3 regions of the Pseudomonas sp. JL23 genome follow, and region 3 is predicted to be linked to each of the others. Evidence: predicted binding sites of a transcription regulator. Region 3 holds the regulator's gene; each other region holds the start of a gene.
The links. Region 3 encodes sigma-54, which starts transcription at its own class of promoters, with help from an activator protein. Its sites were predicted from a motif close to ANTGGCATNNANNTTGCTNT; they were not measured.
Positions count from the first base shown of each region.

Region 1 (6,814 bases), 2.9 Mb from region 3:
GATAGCAGGATAACGGCGCATGAACGCAGTCAGCGTAGCCATTACCAGTTCTTTGGCTAACGGAAGACTGATACGCAGTCGCCCACGCGGCACCGCGTGCGTTTCGCAAAGCTCCAGCTCAGCAGCTTCGACCTCAGACAGAATGCGCCGACAACGCTCAAGGAACATTTCCCCCTCAGCCGTGAGTGTGATGGTGCGAGTACTACGATGAAACAGGCGAATACCTAAGCGCTGTTCCAGTCTGGAAACGCTTTTTCCAACGGTCGACGATGAGACCCCCAGATTGCGTCCCGCCTCGGAGAAGCTTCGGGTCTCTGCCGCCTGCACGAAAAATTCAATACCACTCAAAGATCCCATCATCTGCCCGCTTGAGAATATTTGTCCGAGATGTTCCGAATATTCGCATTATTGTCTTGATCCATTCTTCACCTCAACATGACGGCATCACAAATTTGAGTCCGTGACGGCACGTATTCTTAGCGCACAAGGAGAATTGGATATGAGTAACATTGCATTAGCACCAACAAGCCCTGCACCTCTGTCGTTTGACCTCGCGGGTAAACACGTGGTGGTCGTCGGCGGCAAAAGGGCGATCGGTCTCGGTGTCGCCCAGGCAGCTCACGCAGCGGGTGCGCACGTCACTGTCGCCAGTCGCCGGGATGGTTCGGTCGATCACGGGCCCGATCTTTCCATGTTTGACCATGTCCGCCTGGACATGCGTGACGAGGCCGCAGTCCGGGCCGCGTTCGAAGCAATTGGACAAATCGACCACCTCGTTGTAACCGCAGGACCGGAAATCGGATCTTGGGGCTCGTTCATGGATTCGGACATGCAGGGTGTACGTGGCTATCTGGATGGCAAGTTTCTCGGCACCTGGGCTTGCGCTCGTTACGCCGCGCCGCACCTTGCAACCGGTGGCTCAATGACGTTTCTCACAGGAGGTACCGGTGCGAGGGCAAAAGTCGGCCTGGCTGCAGTGACGTCGACATTCGCGGCGGTGGATGCCTTGTCGCAGTCTCTCGCTCTGGAGCTGGCGCCCATCCGGGTCAATACCATACGCCCTGGCTTTATCGACACAGAATTCTGGGATGCCCTGCCGTCCGACGACGTTGAAGCAATCCGTGCCAGGGTCAGAGCGAAGTTCCCGGCCCGGCGTGTCGGCACAATCGCCGATATCGGCCACGCTGCGGTATTTCTGATGACCAATCCCTATGTCACCGGAACAGTGCTTGAGGTTTCCGGCGGTGAGCTTTTAGTCGACTGGTTGTTCTGATTTTTGACAACGCCGTGGCTGCAAGACACCAGCCAGGTTCGTCAGTCACAGGGCGAGGAACAGCTCGCCTTAGAGGTAGCCGTAACGGAGTTGACCTTGAGCGCGGATTGCAGCTGCTCCCTGCATTGGCGCCTTTCTTGCCTATGGGAATCCATGCACCACGCGAATCGGAGCCTCACATGCAAGACCCACAACTGCCCGCCACCCTGCGTTTCATGCTCGCTGCCAGTCGCTGCGAAAAGCAGGGCCTGGATGCGCTGTCCCGCACCTGCACCCTGGTCACGTTGCTGAGCAATCTGGTGCATGCCATGCAGCGCGAACGCGGTTTTTCCAATCTGTATCTCGGCCAGCCTCAGCCACGCTTGCTGGCAACCCTTGATCAGATCAGCGACGAAGCGCGCCTGTGCGAGCAGGCAGTGCGCGGTTACCTGGACCAGATGGATATCGAAGGCGCCGACCGCGCGCGTCTCTGCCACCGCCTCGCCTACATGTTGCACAGCCTGGACGACCTCCCGCCGCTGCGCCGCAAGGTCCGTGATGTCAACGTCACGGTGGTCGACTCCACCGAGAATTTCAGCCGCCTGATCGCCAGCCTGCTGGCCGTGGTGTTCGAAGCCGCCGACACCGCCATCGACCCGCAGATCACTCGGGCCCTGGTGGCCATGTTCAACTTCATGCAGTGCAAGGAGCTTTCCGGCCAAGAGCGCGCCTGCGGGGCGGTCGGTTTTTCCAACGGCTACTTCGACCCGGCGCGCCACGAACAGATGGAACATTTGCGTTGCAGCCAACTGCGCTGCAGCGAGGTATTCAGTCAGTACGCCGACAGTGTTGCGCAGCAACGCTGGGAGCAGATCGAGGCCGACGCCGGACAGTTGCAACAACTACGGCAAATGGCCCGCCGCACCAGCGCCGAACAGACCGTGGACCCGGGTCTGGCCGAGCTGTGGTTTGACCTGTGCAGCCAGCGCATCGACGCTATGCACAGTGTTGAAGGGCTGCTCGCCGATGGCCTGCGCCAGCTCTGCCAGGAGCGTCTGGACCGCGCGGCCAAGGAACTGGACAACCATCGCACGCTGCTGAGTCGCCTGGCCACCCGCGCCGTCGATCCTCAGCCGCTGTTGTTCAGCGTGCAGGGGCGCAGCCTTGATCAGGCCAGTGCTGAAGACCCGCTGCAACACTCGCTACTCGAATTGCTGCAGAAGCAGTCACGGCACATGCATCGCCTCAGCGACGAGCTCAAGTCCGCCCGCAGCGCCCTGGCCGAGCGCAAAACCATCGAGCAGGCCAAGCGCCTGTTGATGAGCCGTTTCCAACTGGACGAACCGGCCGCTCATAAGCATATGCAACAGGCCGCCATGAATAATGGCGTACGCCTGATCGACATGGCCGAACGCTTTCTGGCCCAGGCTCAGGAGTGAACTCGCAGCACCATCACGGAGCGCGACGCCCCAGCGCGGGGCAATAACGGACCTCTATCACCTCGACACCCTCTTCAACACCCCGGTTTTCGCCGCGTCCGGCACCTTGGCACAAAGCCTGCTTAGTCACTCCTGTCGCTGCCCAGAACAAGCAGCCTCTCTATTTGGCAAAGGCGCCCGAGACCGAAAGGTCTGGGGCGCTTTTTTTTGCGCGCCTGAAAACCAGATCAAAGCCTGACCGGGGGAATACCCATGAACGCACTCACTCATTCCACTGAACGACCTGTCCTGATCGTGATCGGCAACGGTATGGTCGGCCACCATTGCGTCGAGCAACTGATTGCCAATGGCGCCCTGGAACAGTACCAGGTGCTGGTCTTCGGTGAGGAACGCCAACGCGCCTATGACCGCGTGCACCTGTCCGAATACTTCAGCGGCAGCGACTGCGAAGCCTTGGCCATGAGCGATGCCGAGCTGTATCAACAGCCGGGCCTGACCCTGCACCTGGGCACGCCGGTGCTGGCAATCGACCGCGCAACCAAGCAAATCACTACAACGCTGGGCGCCTTTGCCTACGACCGACTGGTCCTGGCCACGGGCTCTTATCCGTTCGTGCCGCCGGTTGAGGGCGCCGAAGGAGCATCGCGCCTGGTCTATCGCACCCTCGATGATCTCGACGCCATCCGCGCCGCCGCTGAAGGCAAGCGCCGGGGCGTAGTGGTCGGTGGAGGCCTGCTCGGCCTGGAAGCCGCCAATGCCCTGAAGTCTCTCGGCCTGGAAGCCCATGTGGTGGAGTTCGCGCCACGGCTGATGCCCGTACAGCTGGATGACTTCGGCGGTGCGGCGCTGAAAAAACGTATCGAGGATCTCGGCGTCGGCGTGCACCTGTCCAAGGCCACCCAGTCCATCACGGCGGGCGAGGACTATCGCTACCGGATGAATTTCGCCGGCGACACTCACCTGGAAACCGACATTATCGTGTTCTCCGCCGGCATCCGGCCCCAGGACGCCCTGGCCCGCAGCAGCGAGCTGCAACTGGGCGAGCGCGGCGGCGTGGCGATTGACGGCCAGTGCCTGACCAGCGACCCGGCCATCCATGCCATCGGCGAATGCGCGGCCTGGAATGGCAGTATTTTCGGCCTGGTCGCGCCGGGCTATCAGATGGCCCGCAGCGTCGCCGCGCAATTGTGCGGTGACGAAGGCGCGTCGTTCCAGGGTGCGGACATGTCGACCAAACTCAAGCTGCTTGGCGTCGATGTCGGCTCCATCGGTGATGCCCATGGCGCCCTGCCCGGCTCGCGCAGCTATCGCTACATCGACGAACTCACCGGCAGCTACCGGCGCCTGGTGGTCAGTGCTGACGGCAAACATGTCCTTGGCGCGGTACTGGTCGGTGATAACAGTTACTACGACACCCTGCTGCAATACGCGCAGAACGGCATCACCCTGCCCGCCGACCCTGCGGCGCTGATCATGCCCGCAGGTGAAGGCGCGCCGGTACTGGGCGCCGCCGCCCTGCCCGACACCGCCACCCTGTGCTCCTGCCATAACGTCAGCAAGGGCCAGGTCTGCGCCGCCATCGACAGTGGCTGCAGCGATGTTGCCTCGGTCAAGGCCTGCACCAAGGCCGCCACCGGTTGCGGCGGCTGCCAGGCGCTGATCAAGCAGGTGGTCGAGCATGAACTGAGCGCCCGAGGCGTCGCCGTGGACAAGAGCCTGTGCGAACACTTCGCCCATACCCGTCAGGAGCTGTACCACTTCGTCCGGGTTGAAGGCATTCGTACGTTCGAAGCCTTGCTCGACCGTCACGGCAAGGGCCATATCGGCTGCGATGTCTGCAAGCCGGCAGTCGGCTCGATTCTCGCTTCGTGCTGGAACGAGCAGATCACCGCCAAGGCCCTGATCCCCCTGCAAGACACCAACGACACCTTCATGGCCAACATGCAGAAAAACGGCACCTACTCGGTGGTGCCGCGCATTCCCGGCGGTGAAATCACTCCTCAGGGCCTGATCGCGATTGGCGCAGTGGCGCAGAAATACGACCTCTACACCAAGATCACCGGCGGCCAGCGCATCGACCTGTTCGGCGCACAACTGCACGAGCTGCCGGATATCTGGAGCGAACTGATCGCCGCCGGCTTCGAGACCGGTCACGCCTACGGCAAGTCCCTGCGCACCGTGAAATCCTGCGTCGGCAGCACCTGGTGCCGTTACGGCGTACAGGACAGCGTGGCCATGGCCCTGCGCCTGGAGAATCGCTACAAAGGTCTGCGCAGCCCGCACAAGATCAAATTCGCCGTCAGCGGCTGCACCCGCGAATGCGCCGAAGCCCAGAGCAAGGACATCGGCGTGATCGCCACCGAGCACGGCTGGAACCTCTACGTCTGCGGCAACGGCGGCATGCGCCCGCGTCACGCCGAACTGTTCGCCACCGACCTGGACGACGAAAGCCTGATCCGCATCATCGACCGTGTCTTGATGTTCTACATCAGCACCGCCGACAAACTGCAACGCACCTCGGTCTGGCGTGAGTCCCTGGAAGGCGGCCTGGACTACCTCAAGGACGTCATCCTCGAAGACAGCCTGGGCCTGGGCGACGAGCTGGAGGCGCAGATGCAACAGGTGGTCGACACCTATGAATGCGAATGGGCCAACACCCTGCAGGACGAGGAAAAACTCAAACGCTTCCGCACTTTCGTCAACCAGAAAGGCGGCGACCCGGCCGTGCAATTCGTCCGCGAACGCGGCCAGCGCCGCCCGGCCCGCAGCGAAGAACTGCAATTGATCGCCCGCGCTACCGAGGAGAACCTGGCATGAGCAACCATCACTCAATCACCTGGCAAGCGTTGTGTCAGCACGGCGATCTGGTCGCCAACTCCGGCGTCGTCGCGCTGCTGAACGACGAACAGATCGCCCTGTTCTACCTGCCCGAGACCGAACAGCAAGTGTTCGCCATCGACAACCGCGACCCCAAGTCCGAGGCCAATGTGATTGGTCGCGGCCTGATCGGCCAACTGGCCGGCGAACTGGTGATTGCCTCGCCTTTATATAAGCAGCACTTTCGCCTGAGCGACGGGCAGTGCCTGGAGTATCCGGAGCAGCAGTTGAAGGTATGGCCAGTGAGGCTTAATGGCAGCATCGTGGAGATAGCTGTTTAGCGCATCACCGAAATGGCCAACCTGTGGGACCGGCTTTAGCCGGGAAGGCGTATTCCCGGCTAAAGCCGGTCCCACAGATTAAATCCTCTTACCCTCTACAATAATCAGAGAAATTGTTGGACGATACATGCCGTTACCTGCCTAAAATCATCCAGGGTGAATAAACACCCCCTCAAACGGATGGGCATGGCGATCAGACAGACCAGAACCGCCGTTCAGGCGCTGCGACAGATGTGCGTGCAAAGCCTGTTGCTGCTCTGCCTCACTGCACTCAACTGCGTTACCGCACAGGCCGCCCCCCAGGTCCTGGTTATCGCCACCAACGAAGCCCCGCCCTACATCAGCGAAAACCCACAGAACAGCTTCCTCACCGACCTGCTCGGCCACGTCGCCAGGGAAATGGGCGTGACCTTCGAGTTCCGTTTCATGCCCTGGCCCCGCTGCGAACTGGCCGTCGACAACCTGCAAGTCTGGGCGACCATGCCCTACGTCCCCACACCCGAGCGCAACAGCAAATTCCTGTTCTCGCAATCGCTGTTTGCCAAGCAAACCCTGCTGTTTTACTACAACCCCAATGGCGCGCACTTCCCCAAGACCTTCCAGCGCCTGAGCGAACTCAAGCCCTACCGCATGGGTGGCGTGCGCAGTTATTACTATGAAAGCCTGTTTGCTCAAGCAGGTCTGGCCCTGGACCTGGCCAACAACGAAGAACAGAGTTTTCTGAAACTGCGCGCCGGCCGTGTCGACATGGTCCCCGCCGTCGACAATATCGGCTGGGACATGATCCGCAAGAACTTCCCTGCACAAGAACAGGCCGATTTCCATACGCTGGAAACGCCATTGGCGGTGGGCAATAACTACCTTATGACCTCGCCGCGCTACCCAGAGGCACAAGCGCTTATGGAAAGGTTCAACGACGCGTTGGCTGAGGTACGACGGGAGGGCATTTACAAGGATGTGGCGCA
Region 1 is NZ_CM167795.1:3,880,564-3,887,377, forward strand. Features, by position in the region: gene AC1Z24_RS18025 (LysR family transcriptional regulator) at 1-357, opposite strand, end outside; gene AC1Z24_RS18030 (SDR family oxidoreductase) at 500-1,273, shown strand; gene AC1Z24_RS18035 (nitrate- and nitrite sensing domain-containing protein) at 1,453-2,691, shown strand; gene nirB (nitrite reductase large subunit NirB) at 2,944-5,508, shown strand; gene nirD (nitrite reductase small subunit NirD) at 5,505-5,849, shown strand; gene AC1Z24_RS18050 (substrate-binding periplasmic protein) at 6,036-6,814, shown strand, end outside.
Region 1: nirB (nitrite reductase large subunit NirB) is a predicted target of sigma-54. The motif match lies at 2,797-2,816, and genes of this name have one in related genera.

Region 2 (6,814 bases), 3.0 Mb from region 3:
GGGCATCGTCGAAAATGCCCGGGCGAGTGCATTTTTGCAGTCGTGAACACAACTGCTTACACAATCTCCGGCTTTGTCGATGTCCCGTTACACCGCCACAACCCGCGCACGACAGAATTTTCACTCTGCGGCCTCGAAAATCCTCGATGAAATTTTGCCTGCCAACGGTGTAGGCCCTTGCATTGAGAGGCGTTAGCTTTCAGGCTTGCGCGCCATGTGTGCTGCCTGTCGGTCACAAGCTGGGGCAATGACGTAACATTTGCCCCCTCATCGGCGGCCGACCCTCTGGTCGCAACCGGCTGCACCGGTAATTTTGAACTTCAACCTGAATCCAACGGATCCTAGAACGACATGGCCCAAACGGACGCCCTGAGTCATAAGCCCGCCTCCGCGCGCGCGCTTCAACCCACCGTCAAATCGCATCTGGCCTACACGCTGATCAGCGGTCTGGTGCTAATGGTGATGTACAGCCTGCTGCGGCTGGCGCTGCTGGTCTACAACCGGGAAATGATCGGTCAGACCCCGGCTTCGACCTTTTTCGAGGCGTTCGGCAATGGCCTGCGTTTCGACCTGCGCCTGACGGTCTATCTGATCGCGCCGCTGCTGCTGGCTCTGCTCAGTGCCAGGGTCATGCGCTGGCGTGGGCTGTTCCGTTTCTGGCTGACGCTGGGAGCGAGCATCACGCTGTTCCTGGGCCTGATGGAAATGGATTTCTACCGTGAATTCCACCAGCGCCTCAACGGTCTGGTCTTCCAGTACATCAAGGAAGACCCCAAGACCGTCATGAGCATGCTCTGGTACGGTTTCCCGGTGGCCCGCTACCTGATCGCCTGGGCGCTGGTGACCTGGCTGCTGAGCCTGGTGTTCAAGGGCGTTGACCGTATGACCCGGCCGCGTCGCGAATTCAGCATTGGTGCCAACAGCAATCGTTCGGTTGCCCCCTGGTACAAACGCATTGCCGTTCTACTGGTCTGCGTCGCCATCGCCGTCGTTGCTGCCCGCGGCACGCTGCGCCAAGGTCCTCCGCTGCGTTGGGGGGATGCCTACACTACGGACTCCAATTTCGCCAACCAGATGGGGCTCAACGGCACTCTGTCGCTGATCGAAGCGGCCAAGAGCCTGGGTTCCGATGATCGCTCCAATATCTGGAAATCCACCATACCGCAGCCCCTGGCACAACAGACCGTGCGTGACATGCTGCTGACCGCCAACGACAAGCTGGTGGATGCCGATATCGCCGCCATTCGCCGTGATTTCACGCCGCCTGCCGCCAACACGCTGCCGGTGAAAAACGTCGTGGTGATCCTGATGGAAAGCTTCGCCGGTCACTCGGTGGGCGCCCTGGGGGCCAAGACCAATATCACGCCGTATTTCGACAAGCTGGCCCAGGAAGGCCTGCTGTTCGACCGTTTCTTCTCCAACGGCACCCATACCCACCAGGGTATGTTCGCCACCATGGGGTGCTTCCCCAACCTGCCGGGCTTCGAATACCTGATGCAGACGCCCGAGGGTGCCCACAAGCTCTCCGGTCTGCCAGCGCTGCTCAGCGCGCGCAACTATGACGACGTGTATGTCTACAACGGCGATTTCGCCTGGGACAACCAGTCGGGCTTCTTCAGCAACCAGGGCATGACCACCTTCATCGGCCGCAACGACTTCATCAACCCGGTGTTCTCCGATCCGACCTGGGGTGTTTCCGACCAGGACATGTTCGACCGTGGCAACCAGGAACTGAAGGCCCGTGAAGCCACCGGCAAGCCGTTCTATGCCCTGTTGCAGACCTTGTCCAACCACACGCCTTACGCATTGCCAGCGAATCTGCCGGTGGAGCGCGTGACCGATCAGGGCACCCTGAGCGAGCACTTGACCGCCATGCGTTATGCGGACTGGGCCCTGGGCCAGTTCTTCGAAAAGGCCAAGAAAGAGCCTTACTTCAAGGACACCATCTTCGTCATCGTCGGCGACCATGGCTTCGGCAACAACACGCAGCTGACGGAAATGGATCTGGGCCGCTTCAACGTGCCGATGTTGATCATCGCACCGGGCATCCAGCAGAAGTTTGGCCAGCGCAGCCACACCGTGGGTACGCAGATCGATATCGTGCCGACCATCATGGGCCGCCTCGGTGGCGAGACCCGTACCCAGTGCTGGGGCCGTGACCTGCTCAACCTGCCGGAAGGCGACAAGGGCTTCGGTGTGATCAAACCGTCGGGCAGCGAGCAGACCGTCGCCCTGATTACCGGTGACCGTATCCTGATCGAGCCCAAAGGCATGGATCCGAAGGTCCTGACTTACACCCTGGGCGGCAATCAGCATGCCGAAGAACTCAAGGATGTGCCTGACCTGGACGCACTGCGCCTGAAGCTGGAAAGCTTCCTGCAAACCGCGACCAAGAGCCTGCTGGATAACACTGCGGGTGTGGCACCGAGCAAGAACAAGGGCCAGTAAGGGTTTTGTTCGAAACAAGAGAGGGCGCCAGTGATGGCGCCCTTTTTTTTGCAATGAGCTCCAACAAAACGTCATGTCGGTGATAGGTGAGCCCCGGTGTTTTTTGAACGAATGCCCGCGCGCTCATGTCCGAATCAGGTAAGCCGTTTTCCCGGCCGAGCTGAGGAGACATCATGAAGCAGTGGATCATTTCGTATCAGGATAAAGATGGCGAACAACGTAAGTACCCTCATCCCGCCGAGCAGCGGCCAACCGAGGAAGAAGCGGCACAGCTCCTGCGAAAATATCTGTATCCGGTGACATCCGATCTGGATCTCAACGATCTTGAGGGACGCACCGCAGAACCTACGGTCAAGTCGTTGGATGAGCAGAACAGCGTCAAGATTATCTCGATCGCCGAAGCGTCCTGAACGACCAGCAAAAAGCCCATTGGCAGAACGCCGAAGTTGGGGTTACTCTGCAAATGAGTCCGGTCAATTGCTTTGCCGGACTCTTCCATGTCTACGCCGGGCACACTGCCCGGGCTTGTCCGCTTCATGCTTGACTCCTTCGCGGCAGAGTATCTGCTGCGTTCGGGAGCGTTGAAACTCTATCTATCGTTGCATAGGAGGACGTTTCATGAGCACAGCCTATCAAGATGACATCAGCGGTCACGTACTGCGCCGCATGAAAGAGAGCGGTTTCGATTTCGCACGTATCCATCCCATCGAGTTCTATGCCACTTTCCCGAACGAGGAGCGGGCCCGGCAGGCAGCAGAGCAATTTCGTGGAGAATCCTTGAATACCCAGATCAACCCCGGTGATGACGGCGCATGGCATATGCAACTGAGTAAAGTCATGCATGCCACTTACGACGGCATCGGGGATTTTGAACAGGACTTCCAGATGGCCATCACCCCGCTCGATGGTGAGGTGGAGGGCTGGGGAGTGGTCCAGGAAGTATCAGCTGAGCAACGCCTTGCAAATATGACTCCGCGTTACTCGTGTTAAAAGCGACGGTCAGCCCCTCACAGGGCTGGCCGTTTTTTTATTGTTTTGAAATGTCGTGCGCAAAAAAAAGCCACTCAAGAGAGTGGCCCAAAGGGAAGTCCAATAATAATTCCGGTCATCGCAAACGCTGTTGTCTTTTCGAAAAATCTTCGCGTGGCTACGGCTGACACTTGTGTTTGCTAGGTTGCCCGGGATTATCCGGAAACAAATGTCTCCTCGGGAAATCAACTCTGGCTATGCTGGTGATAGATTTAACGATGAAGGACGCTTCCGAATGAGGCGTAGGAGAATTGGTGAGGGCGGATATTGCACAGGAATGGTGCGTTGTTCGTTTGTTGTATATCTAACCAATTGATAAATAAGCGTTTATGCCGATGGCACGGGCCTTGCGAAGGCTCTTGGTGTCCGTGGTGACAAGGAGTACGGCATGATCCGCACCTTTTATGATGAGATGTACGATGCAGGCGGGCTGGTCCGTCCGCATTATCGGGAGTTCGCCCGCTGGCTGGGTGACACGCCTCCTGAATTGCTGGCTCAACGCCGGCGTGAAGCCGACTTGCTGTTCCACCGCGCCGGGATCACGTTCACGCTCTATGGTGACGAACAGGGCACAGAGCGCCTGATCCCCTTTGACACGATCCCGCGCAGCATCCCCGCCAGCGAATGGCGGATCGTCGAACGAGGCTGTATTCAGCGCGTCAAGGCGCTGAACATGTTCCTCGCCGACCTGTATCACGACCAACGTATCATCAAGGCGGGGATCATCCCGGCCGAGCAGGTGCTGGCCAACGAGCAGTATCAGTTGGCAATGCAGGGCCTGAACCTGCATCGTGATCTTTACTCGCATATCTCTGGTGTCGACCTGGTACGCGATGGTGACGGCACGTATTACGTTCTCGAAGACAACCTGCGTACCCCCAGCGGCGTGAGCTACATGCTCGAAGACCGCAAGATGATGATGCGTCTGTTCCCCGAGCTGTTCTCCGCGCAACGCATTGCCCCTATCGACCATTATCCAAGCCTGCTGCTCGATACCCTGAAAAGCTCAAGCCATCTGGATAATCCGAGCGTGGTGGTGCTGACGCCGGGTCGCTTCAACAGTGCGTTCTTCGAACATGCCTTCCTGGCACGGGAGATGGGCGTGGAGCTGGTGGAAGGCGCCGACCTGTTCGTACGTGACGATCGCGTTTTCATGCGCACTACCGATGGCCCCAAGGCTGTCGACGTGATCTACCGCCGTCTGGATGATGCTTTCCTCGATCCCCTGGCGTTCAACCCGGATTCGATGCTGGGCGTGCCCGGCCTGCTGTCGTCCTACCGTTCCGGCAATGTCGTGCTGGCCAACGCCATCGGCACGGGTGTCGCCGATGACAAGTCGGTTTATCCCTATGTCACGGACATGATCCGTTTCTATCTGGATGAAGAGCCGATCCTCAAGAACGTGCCGACCTGGCAGTGCCGCAAGCCCGAAGAGTTGTCCCATGTGCTGGCCAACCTGGGTGATCTGGTGGTCAAGGAAACCCAGGGCTCCGGCGGTTACGGAATGCTGGTGGGACCTGCGGCCACGGCGGCGGAAATCGAGTCTTTCCGCGCTCGCCTCAAAGCCAAGCCACACGCTTATATCGCGCAACCCACATTGTCCCTGTCGACCTGTCCGACCTTTGTCGAGAACGGCATCGCCCCGCGACACATCGATCTGCGCCCATTCGTTCTTTCCGGCCGCGAAACACGCGTCGTGCCCGGCGGCCTGACCCGCGTTGCATTGCGCGAAGGCTCGCTCGTGGTGAACTCGTCGCAGGGTGGCGGAACCAAGGACACCTGGGTGGTCGAGGATTAAGGATGCCTGCCAATGCTAAGTAGAACTGCCTCGGATCTGTACTGGATGTCACGTTACCTGGAGCGAGCGGAGAATCTCGCCCGAATGCTGGACGTGAGCTATTCGCTGTCATTGATGCCCCAGGACGGGCGTGGCGACGGGCTGGATGAAATCGCCATGCCGCTGCTGATCACCGGCACCCTGGAGACCTATCTGGAGCGTCATGGCGAGCTGCATGCCGAGCGCATGCTGCATTTCTTCGCCCTGGACGCAGCCAACCCGGCGAGCATCTACAGCTGCCTCGGCGCGGCCCGGGCCAGTGCCCATGCAGTGCGCGGGCGAATCACCGCCGACATGTGGGAAAACATCAACTCCACTTATCTGGAGATTCGCGGGATCGCCGAGCAGGGCTTGAGCCGCTACGGCATGAGCCGTTTCTGCGAGTGGGTCAAGGAGCGTTCGCACCTGTTCCGTGGCGCGACCTATGGCACCATCATGCGTAACGATGCGTTCCGTTTCATTCGTCTGGGCACCTTTATCGAGCGCGCCGACAACACCATGCGCATGCTTGATGCCCGCTACGAAATGCTCGAACTGCGCGGCACCCAGGCCAATGCGGCGGCCGATAACTCGGCGGCCGGTTATTACGAATGGAGCGCCTTGCTGCGCGCCCTGTCGTCGTTCGAGGCCTATACCGAGGTCTACCGCGACGCGCCGGGCGCCCGTCATGTGGCCGAGCTGTTGTTGCTGCGCGCCGATATCCCGCGCTCCCTGCGCGCCTGTCTTGAAGAGCTGGACCAGATTCTCGCCAGCCTGCCGGGCGCCAACGGTCGTCCAGCCCAGCGCCTGGCGGCGGAAATGGATGCACGCCTGCGCTACACCGGGATCGACGAGATCCTCGATGAAGGCCTGCACGAATGGTTGAACGAATTCATCCCGTTGGTAGCCCAACTGGGTGACGCTATCCACACTTCATACCTGGAGGCTGCATGAGACTCTCAATTAGCCACGAAACGACCTATCACTACGACGATCAGGTTCGGGCAAGCATCCAGTATTTGCGCCTCACGCCCCATGACAGCGAGCGCCAGCACGTCTTGAGCTGGCAGTTGAACCTGCCGCGTCCGGTGCGCGCGCAGATTGACCCGTTCGGCAATATCCTCCATGTGCTGACCCTCGACGAGCCCCATGAAGCCATCATCATTGGTGCCCGTGGTCAGGTCGAGATCGACGAAAAGCGCGAGTCCGAGCACGAAAGCCAGTCGGCCCTGCCGTTCCTGCGCTTTACCCGCTTGACCGAGGCCGACGAGGCGATGCGCATCTTTGCCGCCAAGCAATGCCGCAAGCGCAAGGATCGCACCGCGCTGATCGACCTGATGCACGGCATCAACGAGCACATCACCTACACGCCGGGCTCGACCGAAGTGGAAACCAGCGCGATCCAGGCGTTTGCCGGTCGTTCCGGTGTCTGCCAGGACCATACCCACACTTTCCTTGCTTGCGCCCGCAGCCTGGGAGTTCCGGCGCGCTACGTGTCTGGCTACTTGTACAGCGAAGACA
Region 2 is NZ_CM167795.1:4,929,760-4,936,573, reverse strand. Features, by position in the region: gene AC1Z24_RS22780 (LTA synthase family protein) at 352-2,448, shown strand; gene AC1Z24_RS22775 (hypothetical protein) at 2,622-2,858, shown strand; gene AC1Z24_RS22770 (ribonuclease E inhibitor RraB) at 3,067-3,438, shown strand; gene AC1Z24_RS22765 (circularly permuted type 2 ATP-grasp protein) at 3,866-5,275, shown strand; gene AC1Z24_RS22760 (alpha-E domain-containing protein) at 5,288-6,247, shown strand; gene AC1Z24_RS22755 (transglutaminase family protein) at 6,244-6,814, shown strand, end outside.
Region 2: AC1Z24_RS22765 (circularly permuted type 2 ATP-grasp protein) is a predicted target of sigma-54. The motif match lies at 3,812-3,831, and genes of this name have one in related genera.

Region 3 (6,814 bases):
CGACAATGTGCGCGTTGCGCGCACCGATGAAAGAAACCGCACCACCATCATTACCAGTAGCCGTATGACTGTATTCCCACAGAAGCAATATGCGCAGACCGAGCAAGCCGTTAGAATCGACGGCGCTGGCGGTGTGACTACGGCCAAGGGAATGAAAGCGTACTTGAATGACAGCAAGATAAACTTGCTATCCAACGTAAGAGGGCAGTATGAGGCTCGTTAATACCCTTCCTTTTTTGCTTGGCCTGGGTGCAGCACTGGGAAGCGCGAGCGCCTGGTCCCTGCCGACCGACCGCGATCAGCCAATCCACATCCAGTCTGACGATGCTCAGCTCGATGACAAGCAGGGCGTTGCCACCTACAAGGGCAACGTCATCATCACTCAGGGCACCATGAAGATCACCGGCAACACCGTGACCATCACACGTAACGCCCAGGGTGACGTCGACGTCTTCACTTCGGTCGGTAACCTGGCCTACTACGAGCAGAAGCCCCAAGTGGATAAACCCATCGTCCAGGCCTATGGCGTAACGATCCAGTACTTTGCCGCGCAGAACCGCATCGTGCTGATCGACAAGGCCAAGGTGATCAACGATGGCAACACTTCCGAAGGCGAGAAAATCGTCTACGACACCGTCAAGCAAGTGGTCAACGCCGGTCGTGCCAATGGCGCCAAGGTCACCGCGCCACGTCCGCGCATCGACATGGTTATCCAGCCGAAGAACAAAACCACTCCACCGAACACTCCGCAGAAGGCCCAGTAAATGGCAACGCTGAAAGCCCAGCATTTGGCTAAAAGCTATAAGGCCCGCCAAGTGGTGCGCGATGTGAGCCTGTCCATCGACAGCGGTCAGATCGTCGGCTTGCTCGGCCCTAACGGCGCAGGCAAGACGACCTGCTTCTATATGATCGTAGGCCTGGTCCAGGCGGACCAGGGTCGCGTACTGATCGACGATCTGGATGTCAGCCACCAGCCCATGCACGGCCGTGCCCGCGCCGGTATCGGCTATCTGCCTCAGGAAGCCTCGATCTTTCGCAAGCTGTCGGTTGCAGACAACATCATGGCGATCCTTGAAACCCGCAAGGAACTGGATACCGCTGCCCGCCGCAAAGAGCTGGAAAGCCTGTTGCAGGAATTCCACATCAGCCACATCCGCGACAACCTGGGCATGAGCCTGTCCGGTGGCGAACGTCGCCGGGTCGAGATTGCCCGCGCGCTGGCAACCTCACCGAAGTTCATCCTGCTCGACGAACCCTTCGCCGGTGTAGACCCGATTTCGGTCGGCGACATCAAGCAAATCATTTATCACCTCAAGGCCAAGGGCATCGGCGTCCTGATCACCGACCACAACGTCCGTGAAACTCTGGACATCTGTGAAACCGCCTACATCGTCAACGACGGGCAACTGATCGCCGAAGGCGACTCGGCAACCATTCTGGCCAACCAGTTGGTGAAAGAAGTCTACCTCGGACACGAATTTCGCCTCTGATGGCTGCGATGCTTCACTGCCCTGCAACGGGCAATGCCTGAGGGCCGGGGATGATGCAATTTTAATTGCATCACACTCTAGGCAAACACTTCGGTTTCAGGCATATAATTTGCTTATGTTGGCGCCCCGGCGCCCTGTAGTGGATGGCGCGTGTGCGCCGGCGAATAAGGTGTTTAGCCCCTGCCATGAAACCATCGCTAGTCTTGAGAATGGGCCAGCAGCTGACGATGACGCCGCAGCTGCAACAGGCCATCCGCTTACTTCAGTTGTCGACTCTGGACCTTCAACAGGAAATCCAGGAAGCGCTGGAGTCCAATCCCATGCTGGAACGCCAGGAAGAAGGCGACGACTTCGACAACGCCGACCCACTGGCCGACAACGTCGAAGCGAAAACCAGCACCGAGATCCAGGAGCCAACCTACCAGCAGGAATCCGCGCCAACCGTGGACAACCTGGAAGACGGTGAATGGGGCGAACGCATCCCCAACGAATTGCCGGTGGATACCGCTTGGGAAGACGTCTACCAGACCAGCGCCAGCAGCCTGCCCAGCAATGACGACGACGAATGGGACTTCACCACCCGTACCTCGGCCGGGGAAAGCCTGCAAAGCCACCTGCTTTGGCAACTGAACCTGGCGCCAATGTCCGACACCGATCGCCTGATCGCCGTCACTCTCATCGACTGCATCAACAACCAGGGCTACCTGGACGAGACGCTCGAAGAAATCCTCGACGCCTTCGATCCCGAGCTGGACATCGAACTGGATGAAATAGAAGCGGTTCTGCACCGTATCCAGCAATTCGAGCCAGCCGGCATCGGCGCGCGTAACCTCAGCGAATGCCTGCTGCTGCAACTGCGCCAGCTGCCCGCCAAGACCCGCTGGCTGGCCGAGGCTCAGCGCCTGGTCACCGACTACATCGACCTGCTGGGCAGCCGCGACTACACCCAACTGATGCGCCGCATGAAGCTCAAGGAAGAAGAACTGCGCCAGGTCATCGAGCTGGTACAGAGCCTCAATCCGCGCCCGGGCTCACAGATCGAGTCCAGCGAAGCTGAATACGTGGTCCCCGACGTGATCGTGCGCAAGGACAACGAGCGCTGGCTGGTCGAACTCAATCAGGAGTCGGTGCCGCGCCTGCGCGTCAATCCGCAGTACGCCGGTTTCGTCCGTCGCGCCGATACCAGTGCCGACAACACCTTCATGCGCAATCAGTTGCAGGAAGCCCGCTGGTTCATCAAGAGCCTGCAGAGCCGCAACGAAACCCTGATGAAGGTCGCCACCCAGATCGTCGAGCATCAGCGCGGCTTCCTCGAGTACGGCGACGAGGCGATGAAGCCTCTGGTCCTGCACGATATCGCCGAAGCGGTCGGCATGCATGAATCGACCATTTCCCGCGTCACCACGCAGAAATTCATGCATACCCCCCGCGGCATCTACGAACTGAAGTATTTCTTCTCAAGCCACGTAAGTACCTCCGAAGGCGGAGAATGCTCGTCCACGGCCATCCGCGCGATCATCAAAAAACTGGTTGCTGCGGAAAATCAGAAAAAGCCGTTGAGTGACAGCAAGATCGCTGGTTTACTGGAGGCACAAGGCATTCAAGTAGCCCGTCGCACAGTAGCCAAATACCGCGAATCACTTGGGATAGCACCGTCCAGTGAGCGCAAGCGCCTGATGTGACGATGGCAAGCTGGCAGCGTTCCAGTGGCAGGCATAAGCCTGCCTCTCTATGCACTGGCAATAAGGAGAAAGCGGTATGCAAGTCAACATCAGTGGACATCAACTGGATGTGACCGACGCCCTACGCGACTACATCACCGAGAAACTCGGACGACTGGAGCGCCACTTCGACAAAATCACCAATGTGCAGGTGATCATGGAGGTCGAGAAGTTGAAACAGAAAATCGAAGCCACCCTGCACATCCCCGGCGGAGAGGTGGTCGCCAACGCGGAACATGCCGACATGTACGCAGCGATCGACCTCCTGACCGACAAGCTCGACAGACAATTGCTCAAGCATAAGGAAAAACAGCAACGCAGCCTGCAAGGTGCAGCGGCGCGCTGATACCCCACCTACATGATCCGACTTGAAAATATCCTGACCCCCGGCCGTTCATTCGTGAACGTGCCGGGTGGCAGTAAAAAAAGCGTACTCGAAAAAATCGCCGAACTGATTACCCATGACATTGCTGCCCTGGATAATCGCACGGTGTTTGAGAGCCTTGTTGCCCGCGAAAAACTGGGTTCGACCGGTTTTGGCAACGGCATCGCCATCCCCCATTGCCGGATGAAGGGCTGCATTGACCCGGTCAGCGCGGTATTTCACCTGGAAAAGCCCATCGACTTCGACGCCATCGACGGCGCACCTGTCGATCTGCTGTTCGTCCTGCTGGTCCCCGAAGCGGCCACCGACGCCCACCTCGAGTTGTTGCGCCAGATCGCCGGCATGCTGGATAACGCAGAAACCCGCAAAGAACTGCGTAGCGCCAAAAGCAGTGATGACCTCTATGAAGTGGTCAAAAAAGTGCAGGGCAAAGGTAACTGATCATGCGCATGATCATCGTCAGCGGCCGCTCCGGCTCAGGCAAGAGCACGGCCCTCGATGTTCTGGAGGATAGCGGCTTCTATTGCGTCGACAACCTCCCCGCCGGCCTGCTGCCGGAGCTGGCTGAACGCGCCTTGATTAATACCGAGCTGGCCGAGCCGATGCTCGCCGTGTCCATCGATGCGCGCAACCTGCCCAGCCACCTGACCCGCTTCCCGCAAATGCTCGAAGAAGTTCGCTCGCGCAATATCCGCTGCGACGTTATCTATCTTGATGCGGACGAAGCCACCCTGTTCAAGCGCTTCTCGGAAACCCGTCGTCGCCACCCACTGAGCAATGCCAATCGCTCCCTGGCTGAAGCGATACGTGACGAGAGCAAATTGTTGAGCCCGATCATCGATCTGGCCGACCTGTCCATCGACACGACCCACCTGAATCTCTACCAGCTGCGCGACACCCTGAAACTGCGGCTGCTGGACAAACCGGAGCCTGGCACTGCGTTCCTGATCGAATCCTTTGGCTTCAAGCGCGGCATGCCCGTGGAAGCCGATGTGGTGTTCGACGTACGCTGCCTGCCCAACCCTTACTGGAAACCCGAACTGCGCGAGCAGTCGGGGCTTGATCAACCCGTTGCCGACTACCTCGCGGCCCAACCTGATGTCGAAGAGATGTTTCAGGACATCTTTGCCTACCTCAACAAGTGGCTGCCGCGCTTTGCCGCCAGCAATCGATCCTACGTCACCATTGCGATTGGCTGTACCGGTGGGCATCACCGCTCGGTCTATCTGACGGAACGCCTGGGCCGAGTGCTGCAACAATCCCTCAAGAACGTTCAGGTCCGCCACCGCGACCTCAGCTGAAAGGACTTTCACTGCGATGCCCGCTCGTCAAATCACCATCATCAACAAGCTCGGCCTGCACGCACGCGCAGCGGCTAAATTCGTCGGCGTGGCGGGCAAGTTCCCCTGTCAGATCAGGGTCGGCCGTACCCCGGAAAGCATGGTCGACGGCAAGAGCATCATGGCAGTCATGATGCTGGCAGCAGGCAAAGGCACCGACATCCACCTGCACACCGAAGGCGATGACGAACAGGCGGCACTGGATGGGTTGGTCGAGTTGATCAATAACTACTTTGATGAAGGCGAGTAAACCGCCGACGCCTCAGCCCCTGTGGGACCGGCTTTAGCCGGGAAGGGGCTCGTACATCCGATACATGTGCATTGTCCGTAATGCAGTCTTCCCGGCTAAAGCCGGTCCCACAGGTTAAAAAGCCAGCCAGCCCAGCGCCCGGCCAATCAACAGTAAGACACCGAGCAAAAACACAATCAATCCTGCCGCCCGGCGAAATCTTCGCCCCCTGCCGACCTTATGAATATCCAGACGCATAAACTGCCTTAATTCTTGTTATATGAGACTCAGGCCACGGCGGCCAGATAACGCCTGGACACTTCGCCCCAGTTGATCACGTTATAGAAAGCGTTGATGTATTCAGGACGACGGTTCTGATACAGCAGGTAGTAGGCGTGCTCCCAGACATCCAGGCCGAGGATCGGCGTATTGCCATTCATCAGCGGGCTGTCCTGGTTGCCACTGCTTTCAACGATCAGTTTCTTCTGCGGGGTCACGCTCAGCCAGGCCCAGCCGCTGCCAAAACGGGTCAGCGCAGCCTTGGTGAAGGCGTCCTTGAACGCATCGAAGCCACCCAACTGCTCATCAATGGCCTTGGCCACCTCGCCCTGTGGCAAGCCACCAGCGGCAGGCGCCATTACCGCCCAGAACAGCGAGTGGTTGGCATGCCCGCCGCCCTGATTGATCACGGCCGGGCGCAGTTTTTCTGGAAGCTGCTGCACCGCTGCCATCAGCTTCTCGATCGGCCATTCAGCCCATTCGGTGCCTTCGACGGCAGCGTTGAGGTTGTTGATATAGGTCTGGTGATGCTTGCTGTAGTGGATTTCCATAGTCTGCGCGTCGATGTGCGGCTCCAGCGCGTCGTAGGCGTAAGGCAAGGCAGGCAAGGTATAAGGCATATCAATGAACTCCGTAATTGTGGCCGGGGTAGGTGGAATCGGGGATGGCCGCAGCATTGCGCTGCAGTGACATGCGCGATTGCTCGCCGCCACTGATGAGCAGTCGGTGAGTGCGTGGGTACTCGCCGTATTCGCTGATGAAACCGAGCAGCTCGATGTAGGTTTTGCTGCTGTGACGCAGCGCCGCCTGGCGCAAGGCCGGGGACAGGCGCTGCTCCTGCATGACCTGGAGCAAATGCTGATGAACCGCGCAGAGGTACTCCGCGCTCTCCTCCGGCTGCCCCAGAGCCAGGTGCAGATCCGCCAGGTTGTGGTGCGAGATGACGAAGGCGGCAACCGCCTCATCCACGTTCGCCCAACGCTCGAACAACACCTGGGCCAGCGCCAGCGCCTGCAGGTACAGCTCACGGGCATCAACCAGATCGCCGCGATTGAAACAGCGATTGGCCTCTTCAATGGTGCGTTTCCAATGCTGCATGACATACCTCCTGAGACGCTGACGGGTGTCGGTCAAAGACCGGCGGCTATGAGTTCATGGGGTGTGATCGAAGGCTGCAGGACGCAGGCGGCCAATTCGTGGACGCAGGCTTGATAGCGTTCGCGACGGGCCGGGGTTTGCGCCAGAGCGTGCAGGTCACGCAGGGGGCGCCAGGCCTGATCCAGACACAGGCAGCGCCAATGCCAGGGCAATACCGTGTCGCGCGCGGTATCGAGCAAAAGACGCAAGGTGGTTTCGGCGATCAGTGGCTG
Region 3 is NZ_CM167795.1:1,005,869-1,012,682, reverse strand. Features, by position in the region: gene lptC (LPS export ABC transporter periplasmic protein LptC) at 1-223, shown strand, start outside; gene lptA (lipopolysaccharide transport periplasmic protein LptA) at 210-764, shown strand; gene lptB (LPS export ABC transporter ATP-binding protein) at 765-1,490, shown strand; gene AC1Z24_RS04870 (RNA polymerase factor sigma-54) at 1,676-3,172, shown strand; gene hpf (ribosome hibernation-promoting factor, HPF/YfiA family) at 3,249-3,557, shown strand; gene ptsN (PTS IIA-like nitrogen regulatory protein PtsN) at 3,570-4,037, shown strand; gene rapZ (RNase adapter RapZ) at 4,040-4,897, shown strand; gene AC1Z24_RS04850 (HPr family phosphocarrier protein) at 4,914-5,186, shown strand; gene AC1Z24_RS04845 (superoxide dismutase) at 5,453-6,064, opposite strand; gene AC1Z24_RS04840 (hypothetical protein) at 6,066-6,542, opposite strand; gene AC1Z24_RS04835 (FagA protein) at 6,575-6,814, opposite strand, start outside.